Regions from separate parts of the Dongia sp. P2_B8 genome, predicted to be linked through region 2. Evidence: riboswitches for the same ligand, from Rfam matches in the RefSeq annotation. Region 2 holds a riboswitch; the other holds the start of a gene.
The links. Region 2 has a riboswitch for thiamine pyrophosphate ahead of thiB (thiamine ABC transporter substrate binding subunit). Riboswitches for the same ligand answer to the same signal wherever they lie in the genome.
Positions count from the first base shown of each region.

Region 1 (5,957 bases), on a different contig from region 2:
CCCGGAAGAGGTGGCGAAGTTCCTGATCGTCTGGTTCTACATCCGCCGGCATCCGGACTGCGATTCCGGTGGCGACCTTTTCTGCGGTGCGGCGCTTGTGGGCCTCGGCTTTGCCATGCTCGAGAATCTTCTCTACCTGGCCAATGCGACCGATTGGATGACGACCGGTTTGCTGCGGGCAGCGCTCGCGGTTCCCGGCCATACGATCGACGGCATGATGATGGGTGTGTTCCTGGCTTGGTGGTGGCGCAAGGATATTCTGGCGCCGGCTGCCTTGGTCCTGGCACTCGGCCTGCCGATCCTGGCGCATGGCTTCTATGATTTCCCGCTCATGGCGTTGGACGCGGTTTGGGAACTGAATTTCGCCAACCCGCTTGCCGTGCGCCACATCCTGGTCGGTCTCTATGTCGCCACCATGCTGATTTCCGCTGCTGCGGCAATCTGGGCTGGCCGCATGGAGATGATCGAAGTGTTTCTTCGCTCGCAGCCCGACATCGATCTTTATCCACCTGATGTCGCCAGCCTGCGGCCGTGGCGCTGGATCGGCCGAACGTTGATCTTCTGTGCCGCAGCACTTGCTGCCCTCGGCGTTGCCAAGGGATTGTCCGTCGATCTGATGGATGGCGCCTGGCTCGTGGTCATCGCGACATTTCCCGCGGCCTTTGGCATCGTGATGGCTCGGAAAGTGCCAGACCAAGCCTATGAACGTGCGACCCGCTGGCCGCGCGCGCCACGGCGGTAGCACATAATAGTGGGGGATGCCGGCAGGACACAGGTTGCCTGGCGCTCGTCACTCGTCTAGGTAGTTTGTCTGGGATTGCAATGCACAGATAGTGGAACTGGGGGAATGACGGACGTTGGTGGCGAACCGGTGGCGGTCGAGGCGATCGTCGAGCGCACATATCGCGACGATTTGGAACTCTTCATCGGCAAGAATGCGGGACCCTATCTCGCACTGTTCGATCGACAACAGGAGAAGCGACGCGGCATAGCTTTTTGCTGGCCAGCTTTCTTCGTTCCCGTTGCCTGGTTCATGTACAGGCGCATGCATCTTTACATCGCCGTTGTTCTGGCGATTGTGACGGTGATCGTCACCATGGTTCCATTTAAGGGTTCCGGCGGTGCGGGGGCATTTGCAGTAGCCTTCGCCATGAGCGGGAAGCCGCTCTATCTGGCATTCGCCCAGCGCAAGATCAACAAGATCAACAAGCGAGCGACCGACGAAGCGCAGCGTTTAAGACTGATTGAAAAGGCTGGTGGCACCAGTGTTACCGGCGCGGTCATTGGCAGTCTTATCACGGCCCTTCCATTGGTTGCTCTGTTCCTGCCGAACGGCTGACAATGGCGGACAGCGCGGTCGGCAGTCTCATTCTCCTGGCCGTCGCGTTGTCGCCTGCGATCGTTCTGAGTGCCTATTTCTTCTGGCGGTTTCGGCATTATCTGAGTGTCGAACTCCTCGCAGAAGCGCTTGGGCTCGGCGTCATCGCAACATTGCTCGCCTCCGGATTTGGTCTGATCGGCATGGCTATTGCCGGTCATTTCGGCAGCAGTGTCCTCATTTCCTTTGGCGAGGCTTTTCTCGGTGCCGCCATTCCGGAGGAAGTCGCGAAATTCATCCTGGTCTGGATGATCATTCGCCGGCATGAAGACTGTGAGCAACCACAGAGCATCTTCGCGACTTCCATCATCGTCGGGCTCGGCTTCGCCGCCATCGAGAACATCGCCTATGTCTTCGACGGCAGCGACGATTGGCTCTCGGTTGGCATTACGCGGGCAATGATGGCTGTGCCGATGCACACCACCTGCGGCATCGTGATGGGCCGCTTTCTGGCTCAGGCTGAAGCTTATGCAGCGAGGAAGAGATGGCTGCTCACCTGCGGTGTCGTCGCGTCGATCTTTCTTCATGGTATCTACGATTGGCCGCTGTTCTACATTGATTGGTTGGAGGAGGGGCTGCCGGCAGATGATCCCACGGTGCTGTTGGCCAATCTTGCCCTGCTGGCGGCAGTTACCATCGTCTCTATATCGGCGATACTGGCAGCGAGGCATGGTGGCGCGACCGTTCCCGACCTTTGGCAGTCAGGCGTCACTGTCTCCCGGCGGATTCGTTTTGTCGCGCAGGGCACCAGCATGCTCTTCGGGCTGGTGGGGGGCTTGCTGGTCATCGTTGGCGGGTTGGTTGCTCTGATGGCGCCCCTTGGCGACGTCATCGGATTCGATGCGCCGCTCGCCCTGACCACCTTCGGTCTACTGCCCTTGGCCTTTGGTATCATTGTGCTGCGCGACATACAGAGAGCGCGGGCCGGCATTTGATCTCGTACTTGCTCTAGGGCTGGTAAGGCCCGTCGACTGCCGATTTGACAGGGCGCCACTTTTCCATAGACTGGCCGACGTTGTAACGCGGGGTGTCCGTCAAATGTGACGGGCTGAGATCATACCCGAAGAACCTGATCTGGATCATGCCAGCGAAGGGATCGTTGCACCGCCCGGCAAGCGACCTCTCCGTGAAGCGGTTATTTGTCAGTTGGTGTCTTTCCCCCTTTGCTGAACAAGGGAGCTAAGACATCAATGGCAAGCAAATCATCCCATCAATTCAGTACGGCATTGCACGATATCCGTGCCACGGCGCCGCTTATCCACAATATCGCCAATCTGGTCGTGACCAACGTGACCGCCAACGCTCTGCTGGCCCTGGGTGCGTCGCCGGCGATGGTCGAAAACGCCGAGGAAGTGGCCGAAATTGCCGCCGTCGCCGGTGCGGTCGTCATCAATCTGGGCACCATGTCATCGAGCTGGGCGGCGGCCATGCGCCTTGCGGCCCTCAGTGCGCAGCAGGCGGGGACGCCCTGGGCACTGGATCCCGTTGCAGTAGGCGCGCTTGGCTACCGCACCAGGCTCGCGGTGGAATTGCTGGAGGCCCATCCCGCCGTCATTCGGGGCAATGCCTCCGAAATCATGGCCCTGGCGGGCCAATCCGCAGGCGGCAAAGGTGTCGACAGTTTGGCCGCATCGGACGCCGCGATCGATGCGGCCAAGGAGTTGGCCCATCGCTACGCTACCGTCGTGACGGTGAGTGGCGCTGTCGACTATGTCACCGATGGCACGCGCCTGACCGGGATCGGCAACGGCCACCCGATCATGAGCCGAGTGACCGGCATGGGCTGCACCGCCAGTGCACTCACCGGTGCCTATCTCGCGGTCCTTGAGGACCCGTTTGATGCGGCGGTCCAAGCGATGGCGGCCATGGGTGTTGCTGGCGATATTGTTATGGCGAATGGTGGTGCGAAAATTGGTCCGGGCTCCTTTCAAACGGCCTTTCTGGACGCGCTCTACCATCTGGACGGCGCGATGATCGCTGCCCTGGTGAAACTGACATGAGCGCGCAGAGGAAGTTCGATCTGTCGCTTTATCTGGTGGCGGACGCCACGCAATGTGGGGCCAGAGGCCTTGTGGCGACGGTAAAGACAGCGCTCAAGGGGCCTGTCTCGATGCTGCAATTGCGCGGCCAGCGGACGCATCTGCGACAGCTTCTGGAAGATGCGCTCGCCCTGTGCGAGATGGCGCGGCATCACCGTATTCCCTTTGTCATCAACGATCATGTCGACATTGCGTTGGCTGCCAAGGCTGATGGTGTCCATGTCGGTCAAGCTGATATGCCGGTGCCTGTTGCGCGGCGCCTGCTGGGCAATGACAAGATCATCGGTCTCTCCGTGACCTGCGCAACCGAACTGGCCAGCATCGATCCAGCCACCGTCGACTATGTCGGCCTGGGACCGGTCTTTCCAACCAGCACCAAGGTTGATGCGGCACCAGCTCTTGGCATTGAAGGGTTTCGCGATCTGCGTCAGCAGATCGATCAGCCGGTCGTTGCCATCGGCGGTCTCAACCAAACAAATGCCGACGCTGTTGTACGGGCGGGTGCGGACGGGGTGGCGGTCGTCTCGGCGATTTGTACTGCACTCGATCCGGAACAAGCGGCCCGCCACCTTCGGCACCTGGTGACGGAGGCGCAAAAATGATTCACAACGTCCTGACCATTGCCGGCAGCGATTCCGGCGGCGGCGCCGGAATCCAGGCGGATCTCAAGACCTTCTCGGCCTTGGGAGCCTATGGTGCATCCGTGATAACAGCTTTGACGGCACAGAATACGCGCGGCGTCCGGGCCGTCGAATGGGTGGCGCCCAGTTTTGTGGCGCAACAGATCGACGCGGTGTTCGAGGATATCCGGATCGATGCCGTCAAGATCGGCATGTTGGCCAATGCCGAGATCATTGAAGTCGTCGCCGCGCGATTGGCATTCTGGCAGCCGCGCTGGATCGTGCTCGATCCGGTCATGGTTGCCAAGGGTGGCCATCGCCTGCTGGACGAAGCCGCCGTCACGGCCTTGCGCGATGATTTGATGCCGCTCGCCAGCATCGTCACACCAAATTTGCCGGAGGCTGCTGCCTTGCTGGGTCGGCCCGTTGCGACGAACTGGGCCGAGATGACGGAAACGGCCAACCGCTTTGCCGCCGCCGGCATGGCCGGCGTGCTTCTCAAAGGCGGTCATCTGCCGGGTGCATTCAGTCCGGATCTGTTGCTCGCAGGGAATGTCGCAACGCGGCTGGATGCGGCACGGATCGACACGGCGAACACCCACGGCACGGGCTGTACCCTGTCGGCTGCCATTGCGGCCCTGTTGCCGCAACGGGGCGATGTCGTCGCTTCTGTGCAGGCAGCGAAGGCCTATGTGACAGCGGCCATCGCCGCGAGTGCGATGCTCGACGTCGGGCATGGGCACGGCCCGGTTCATCACTTTCATCATCTATGGCAGCCCCATGACGGCCGCCGGTCGGGAGAATAGATCATGCCATCGTTCCTTGAAGAGGCGCGCGCGATGACGGCCTCACTGCGCCGGGCCATCCAGGATCTGCCGTTCAACCAGGAACTGACACAAGGGACCCTGCGTCAGGATCGCTTTCAGTATTACCTCATTCAAGATTCGCTTTATCTCACCGCCTACGCACGCGCGCTGTCGGCGCTGGCTGCGAAGGCGCCCAATGCGGCGGCAATCGTCCAGTTCAACCAGGCCGCAACCGGCGCCGTTCTGTTCGAGCAGGTGATGCAGCGCGACTATCTTGCCACGTTCGGTGTCGTTGAGGATGCCATGATACGGGCCGAAGCTTCGCCGACTTGCCTTGGCTATACCAGCTTCATGCTGGCCGAAGCACAGACGGGTTCCTATGAAACATTGTTGGCCGCGATCCTGCCCTGCTTCAGCATCTATGCTGAGGTTGGGCTCCACATCGCGGCGTGGGCAGCTGCCAACAACCCGTTCCAGGGATGGATCGATACCTACGCCGCGCCCGAATTCCAGGCAAGTGTAGCGGCGGCTGAAGCGGCCGCGGAAGTGGCAGCGGCCGATGCCGGCGCCGGTCTGCGGCAACGCATGCTGCTTCTGTTCCAGCGCTCGGTCGAATTCGAATGGATGTTCTGGGATGCTGCCTATCGCCTGGAAGACTGGCCGGCACGGCGATTTCGATAGGCAAAGAAAAAGGCGGTGCGTGGTCATGCCACACACCGCCTTTGTGGCGACGTATCGCGATCACCTACTGCGCGTCGGCGGCGACCTGCATTTTCTTGATATGGTCAGGCATCATGACGATGCCGTTTTCTTCCTCCGTACCCGCCTTGATGCGGTCGACGAATTGCATGCCGTCAACCACGCGGCCCCAGATGGTGTAATTCCCATCGAGATTGGGGGCCGGGGCAAAGCAGATGAAGAACTGGCTATCGGCACTGTTGAGGCTCTGAGCGCGGGCCATGGAAACGGTCCCGCGTTCATGCTTCAACGTGCTCAACTCGGCGGGCAGGTTCTGGCCGGAACCGCCGGTGCCGGTACCGGTCGGGTCACCCATCTGTGCCATGAAGCCCGGAATGACGCGGTGGATCGGCGTTCCGTCGAAGAAGCCCTGGCG
Region 1 is NZ_JBFUDM010000001.1:819,587-825,543, forward strand. Features, by position in the region: gene AC1DWZ_RS03755 (PrsW family glutamic-type intramembrane protease) at 1-742, shown strand, start outside; gene AC1DWZ_RS03760 (DUF2628 domain-containing protein) at 848-1,339, shown strand; gene AC1DWZ_RS03765 (PrsW family glutamic-type intramembrane protease) at 1,342-2,313, shown strand; TPP riboswitch at 2,392-2,492, shown strand; gene thiM (hydroxyethylthiazole kinase) at 2,569-3,378, shown strand; gene thiE (thiamine phosphate synthase) at 3,375-4,019, shown strand; gene thiD (bifunctional hydroxymethylpyrimidine kinase/phosphomethylpyrimidine kinase) at 4,016-4,843, shown strand; gene AC1DWZ_RS03785 (TenA family protein) at 4,847-5,524, shown strand; gene AC1DWZ_RS03790 (peptidylprolyl isomerase) at 5,589-5,957, opposite strand, start outside.
Region 1: linked by a shared signal. The riboswitch ahead of thiM (hydroxyethylthiazole kinase) and the one ahead of thiB (thiamine ABC transporter substrate binding subunit) in region 2 are both predicted to bind thiamine pyrophosphate.

Region 2 (5,957 bases):
GCCAGCGACCGAAAGGGCCCGCAATGTCGCTTCCGGATCGGTGGCGATCACGAGGTCCAGGGGATCGCTCGGCCGTTCCGCGATCTGGCGCTTGAGATCGGCGCCGAGGCCGGCATCGCCGGTCAGGGCGACCAGGGTCATGATGGCCTCGGTAGAATTGGTGGTGTCGCTCATGAAATCGGCGCTCGCCTGCAGCTTAAGAGAAAATCTTTGGCCACGGTGACAGAGGCGGCCAAACAAGACAACAGATAGCTTTCCGATGGCTTTCGAGAAGGCTTGCCAGATTGGCCACATCTCCGCTATGCGGCTGGACCATGACCTTGGACAGCGACATCGAGACACTCTTCCGCACCCAGCCGCTGCTGGCGGCGGTGCCGCGTGCCGACTGGCGGGTGACGCCCTTGGCCGGCATCACCAACCGCAGCTACCGGCTGCGCGCGCAAGATGAGGATCTGGTGCTGCGCTGGCCCGGCGCCAGTGCCTCGCGCTATCTCGACCGCAGCGCGGAACCGGCCAATGCGCAGGCGGTGGCGGATCTGGGCCTCAGCCCGCGCGTGCTGGCGGCGGACCCGGCGCAGGGTTGGTACATCACGGCCTATGAAACCGGTGCGCGGCCACTCACCCCGACGGACTTTGCGCTGCCCGAGATCTTTGCAGAGGTGTTGTCGCTGCTGACCAGATTGCACCGGGCACCGATCCGCTTTCCTTTCCGGCAGGGATTGTTCCAGGCGATCGATCTCTATCTCACTTTGGCGCCAGCCCCGCGCATGCTGGACCTGCGCCGCCGGCTGGCGCCGGTGCAGGCAGCGCTCACGCGCAATCCGATGCCGATGGCGCCCTGCCACATCGATCCCAATCCAGCGAATTTCCTGCGCTGCCATGATGGAAGCCTGAAACTCATCGATTGGGAATTTGCGGCGATGGAAGAACCGCTCTGGGATCTTGCCGCGGTGACGCTCGAGGCCGGATTTGACGAGACACCCACCATCATCGAATCGTTGATCGGCCCAACGCAGCTGCCGCGCTTCGAGCTCTACAAAACCAGCCTCAATCTGGTGGCTGCCAGTTGGTGCGAGGCGGAAATCGCAGCCGGCAACGATTCCAACGATTTGATCGATCTGCGTGACCGGCGCATCCAACGGCTGGAACAGCGGCTCCTTGACCCGCATCACGCCGCTTGGCTGCAGCACGCTTGACAAATTGGGCCTTCCTGACGAAAGTGGCCGCCACTCAACGGGGTGCCCCAGTTTGCAGGGGCTGAGAGAAGCGAAAGCGCGCTTCAACCCGCGGAACCTGATCCGGGTCATGCCGGCGGAGGGATATGAGTCAGCGATTGCAAGCCACACGGTCCCAATCCCGATTTCTGTCTCTCTATCCAGCGCCCAAGCGGAGGAGATAGATCATGCGGTTGCGCGCCATACTGACATCGACGGTCCTGGCATCTGTTCTTGCTGTCGTCTCGGCCCCAATCTTTTCAGCCTGGGCTGACGAGAAGCCGGTACTGACCGTCTATACCTACAATTCCTTCACCAGCGAATGGGGCCCCGGCCCGGTGCTGGAAAAGGCGTTCGAGGCGCAGTGCGCCTGCGACGTCAGCTGGGTGGCGCTGGAAGATGGTGCGGCCCTGCTTGCGCGCCTGAAGCTCGAAGGCAAGAACACCAAGGCGGATGTCGTGCTGGGCCTGGACACCAATCTCACCGCCGAGACCAAAGCCACCGGCTTGATTGCGCCGCATGGTGCCGATGTGTCGGCCTTGAAATTACCGATCGCCTGGGATGATGCCGATTTCGTGCCCTATGATTGGGGCTATTTCGCCTTCGTCTATGACAGCGAGAAGCTCAAAGATCCGCCCAAGAGCCTTGCGGAACTCGCCGACGGCAAGGATACGCCCAAGATCATCATCGAAGATCCGCGCACCAGCACGCCGGGCCTGGGATTGGTGATGTGGCTGCGCCAGGTTTATGGCGACAAGGCGCCAGAGATCTGGGCCGGCTTGAAACCGAAGATCCTCACCGTGACCAAGGGCTGGAGCGAGGCTTACGGCCTCTTCACCCAGGGCGAAGCGCCGTTGGTTCTCTCCTATACGACCTCGCCCGCTTATCACGAGATCGTCGAAAAGACCGAACGCTATCAAGCCCTGGTCTTTCCGGAAGGCAATTACATGCAGATCGAGGTGGCGGCCCGCATCGAGGGCTCGGCTCATGCTGATCTCGCGAAATCCTTCCTGCAGTTCCTGATCTCGCCGGACGCGCAGAAGGTCATTCCCACCACCAACTACATGTACCCGGTCACCGACATCGGCGCCGACCTGCCCAAGGAGTTCACGGCGCTGCCGAAGCCGGCAAAATCCCTGCTGCTGTCGGCGGGCGATGCCGCCGCTAACCGCGATGCCTGGACCAAGGAATGGATGGATATCGTCAGCCAGTGATGGCGCGATCCCCCGGAGCCGTCGGCCTTTCCGCAACCGTCCTGACCGGTTTCGGATTGGCCACGGTTCTGGGTGGCTTGGCGATCGCCGTCTTTGTGCTGCTGCTGGCAGCGGGTGGTGGCGATCACATGGCCGGGTCCTATGCCTATATCGGCCGCGTACTCGGTTTTACGCTGGGCCAGGCGCTGCTCTCGACCCTGCTGTCGCTGCTGGCTGCCGTGCCGATGACGCGGGCCTTGGCGCGCCAGGCGGCGTTTCCCGGACGCCTGCTGCTGCTGCGCCTTTGTGCCCTGCCGATGGTGATGCCGACCATCGTCGGCATCTTCGGTGTCGTTGCGGTCTATGGCGGCAGCGGCTATCTCGCCAGCACTGCAAGCTTCATGGGGCTCGATTGGCAGCCGCGGCTCTACGGCATGGGCGGTATTCTCATCGCCCATGTCTTCTTCAATCTGCCGCTCGCCATCCGCCTGCTGCTGCCGGCCTTCGCCTCGGTACCGGCGGAAACCTGGCGCCTCGCCGCACAGCTTGGCATGCGCAGCCGCGACGTGTTCCGCATCATCGAGATCCCGCTGCTGCGCCAGCAGTTGCCGGGCATCGCCGTCATCATCTTCATGCTGTGCTTCACGACCTTTGCCGTGGCGCTGACCCTGGGCGGTGGTCCCAAGGCGACGACCTTGGAGGTTGCCATCTATCAGGCCCTGCGTTTCGATTTCGATCTGCGGCTGGGTGCGTTGCTGGCGTTGCTGCAGGCCGGTTTCTGCGCCGCCGGTGCCTGGCTCGTGTGGCGCACGGGCAGGCAGATGGTGCTTGGCAATGGCACGCGCCTGGTGGCGCATCGCTATGACGGCGGCACCCGCGTGGCACGCGCGTTCGATTTCGGGACGATCATCCTCGGTGCCATTTTTATCGGTCTGCCGATCCTGGCGCTGGTGCAGCGGGGGCTTGCCGGCATGGTCGCGGCGGCCCCCATCGCCAGCCTAGTGCGGGCTGGGTCGATTAGTCTTGGCCTCGGCCTCGCCGGTGGCCTCATGGCGACGGTGATCGGCTATGTCATTGCCGAGGCACGGCAGCAGGCGCTGACGGCACATGCCAGACGCGGCGCCATGCTGCTGGGTCTTGCCGGCCGTCTCGGCCTGTTCATCTCGCCGATGGTCATCGGGACGGGCATTTTTCTGGCGGCCGCCGGTCGTGTCGATCTCTACAGCATCGCGGCACCTGGCGTCATTCTGCTCAGCGCCATCATGGCGTTGCCCTTTGTGCTGGGCGTGCTGGAACCGGCGCTGACGGTGACCGCGGAACGCCATGACCGTCTTTGTGCAGCACTGGGCATCAAGGGCTGGAACCGATTTCTCCACATCGATTGGCCGACCATGAGGAAGCCGATCGCGACCGCGCTTGCCTTGTCCAGTGTCATTGCCATGGGCGATCTCGGCGCCATCGCCCTCTTCGGCAATCAGGACATGATCAACCTCACGCTGCTGCTCTATAACCAGCTGGGGGCATATCGGCTGGATGGGGCGGCGAGCACGGCCCTCATCCTGCTGGCCCTGGCGCTGGCCTTTTACGGGACGATCGAACGGGTGGTGGGTGGTCGTGAGCTACATTGAGATTGCCGGCCTGCAATTCACCTATGAAGATCTGGTGATGCAGTTCGACCTTGCGGTCGGGCAAGGCGAGGCCATGGCCATCGTCGGCCCGAGCGGTGCCGGCAAGAGCACGCTCCTCGCCCTCATTGGTGGCTTCGAGGCCGCGCAGGCCGGCAACATCACCGTGGACGGCGTCGACATCACCGATCTCGCCCCCGATGCGCGGCCGGTGACGACGCTGTTTCAGGACCATAATCTCTTTGCCCATCTCAGCGTCGCACAGAATGTGGGCCTCGGTCTGCATCCGGGATTGCGCCTCAGCGACGAAGACCGTGTCGCGGTCGCCTGGGGCCTGGAGCAGGTCGGCCTCACCGGCTTCGAGGAAAGGTTGCCGGGCCAGCTCTCGGGCGGCGAGCGTCAGCGCGTTGCCATCGCCCGCTGCATCCTTAGGAAACGCCCGGTGCTGATGCTGGATGAGGCCTTTGCGGCACTGGGACCAGCGCTGCGGCACGAGATGCTGCAGTTGGTGCTGGATCTCAAAGACCGAAACGGCCTCACAATCCTCATGGTGACCCATGATCCGGCGGACGCTGTCTTCGCCGCCAGCCGCACCAGCTTCATCGCTGACGGCAAGGTGGTGATGAGCGGTGCAACGGCGGCCGTGCTGGCATCCCAGCACCCCGCCATCCGCAGCTATCTGGGGACTTAGAGGTATTCTTGAATCACCCCTCACCCCAACCCCTCTCCCCAGAGGGGCGAGGGGCTCAAGGCGACGCTCGGTCAATACCCCCTCGCCCCGCTTGCGGGGAGAGGGCGGGGAGAGGGCGGGGAGAGGGGTTTGGTAGGACTTGAAGTGCCCTAGCCGATAAGCGCGCGGCGCGAGAGGATGAATTCCTCGGTCTGCGCCAGGAACCGGTCGATGTCCGTGTCGGTGAGTGCCAGGCTCAGCGCCATATAACCGCGCCGCGCGAAATAGAGGCCGGCGGCGATGAAGTCGAGATGCATCAGCTTGTGGAGTTTGCTCCGCCGCGCCTCTTCCTCATCCGTGTGATGCGTGGGCCGATCGACGATCTCCTTGGTGAAATGCAGGCCGATGAAGGAGCCGCAGCCGGTGGCACCCAGGCCGGCATCATGTTTCTGTGCCAAGATGTTGAACCCGTCGCGCAACCGATCGCCCTTGGCATTGAGTTCCATGGCGGCGGCCGGTGTATAGATGTCGCGCAGACCCGTGAGCCCCGCTGCCATGCTCAGCACATTGTTGTTGAAGGTGCCGGCATGGGGCCAATAGCCGGGTTTTTCCGGATCGTAATGCGCCATGATATCGGCGCGTCCCCCGAAGGCGCCGAACGAGGCGCCGCCACCGAGATATTTGCCGAGTGTCGTCATGTCCGGTGTGACGCCCAATGCCGCCTGGAGGCCGCCGGAGGAGAGGCGCGACGTCATCACCTCGTCGAAGATCAGGATGATGTCGAGCTCGCTGGCGGCCTGGCGGAGCGCACCCAGGAAATCGCGCCGCGCCGGCAGGCAGCCACCGCTGCCCATCATCGGTTCGACCAGGATGGCGGCAAGGTCTGACCCATGCTGGCGGATGAGAGCCAGCGTTCCCTCGACATCGTTATAGGGGGCAAGAACCCAGTCCAGCGGCAGGTTGATGGGAATGCCGCCATGGCCGAAATAGAGGACGCCACCATGATAACCGCCGTCGAACACCATGATCTTCTTGCGGCCGGTCACCGCCTGCGCGGTCATCAGGGCAAAGACATTGGCTTCGGTGCCGGAATTGCAGAAGCGCAATTGCTGCAGCGACGGGAAGCGGCTCTTCAACAGGGCGGCCAGTTCCCCTTCATAGACATTGGGACCGCCCAGCACGGTGCCGTCTTCGATCGCCTTGTGCATGGCGGCCTGAATGAGCGGGTTGGAATGGCCATAGAGGCCGGCCGAAT
Region 2 is NZ_JBFUDM010000003.1:466,797-472,753, forward strand. Features, by position in the region: gene AC1DWZ_RS09795 (diguanylate cyclase domain-containing protein) at 1-174, opposite strand, end outside; gene AC1DWZ_RS09800 (phosphotransferase) at 315-1,196, shown strand; TPP riboswitch at 1,225-1,338, shown strand; gene thiB (thiamine ABC transporter substrate binding subunit) at 1,403-2,428, shown strand; gene thiP (thiamine/thiamine pyrophosphate ABC transporter permease) at 2,428-4,035, shown strand; gene thiQ (thiamine ABC transporter ATP-binding protein) at 4,022-4,723, shown strand; gene AC1DWZ_RS09820 (aspartate aminotransferase family protein) at 4,873-5,957, opposite strand, start outside.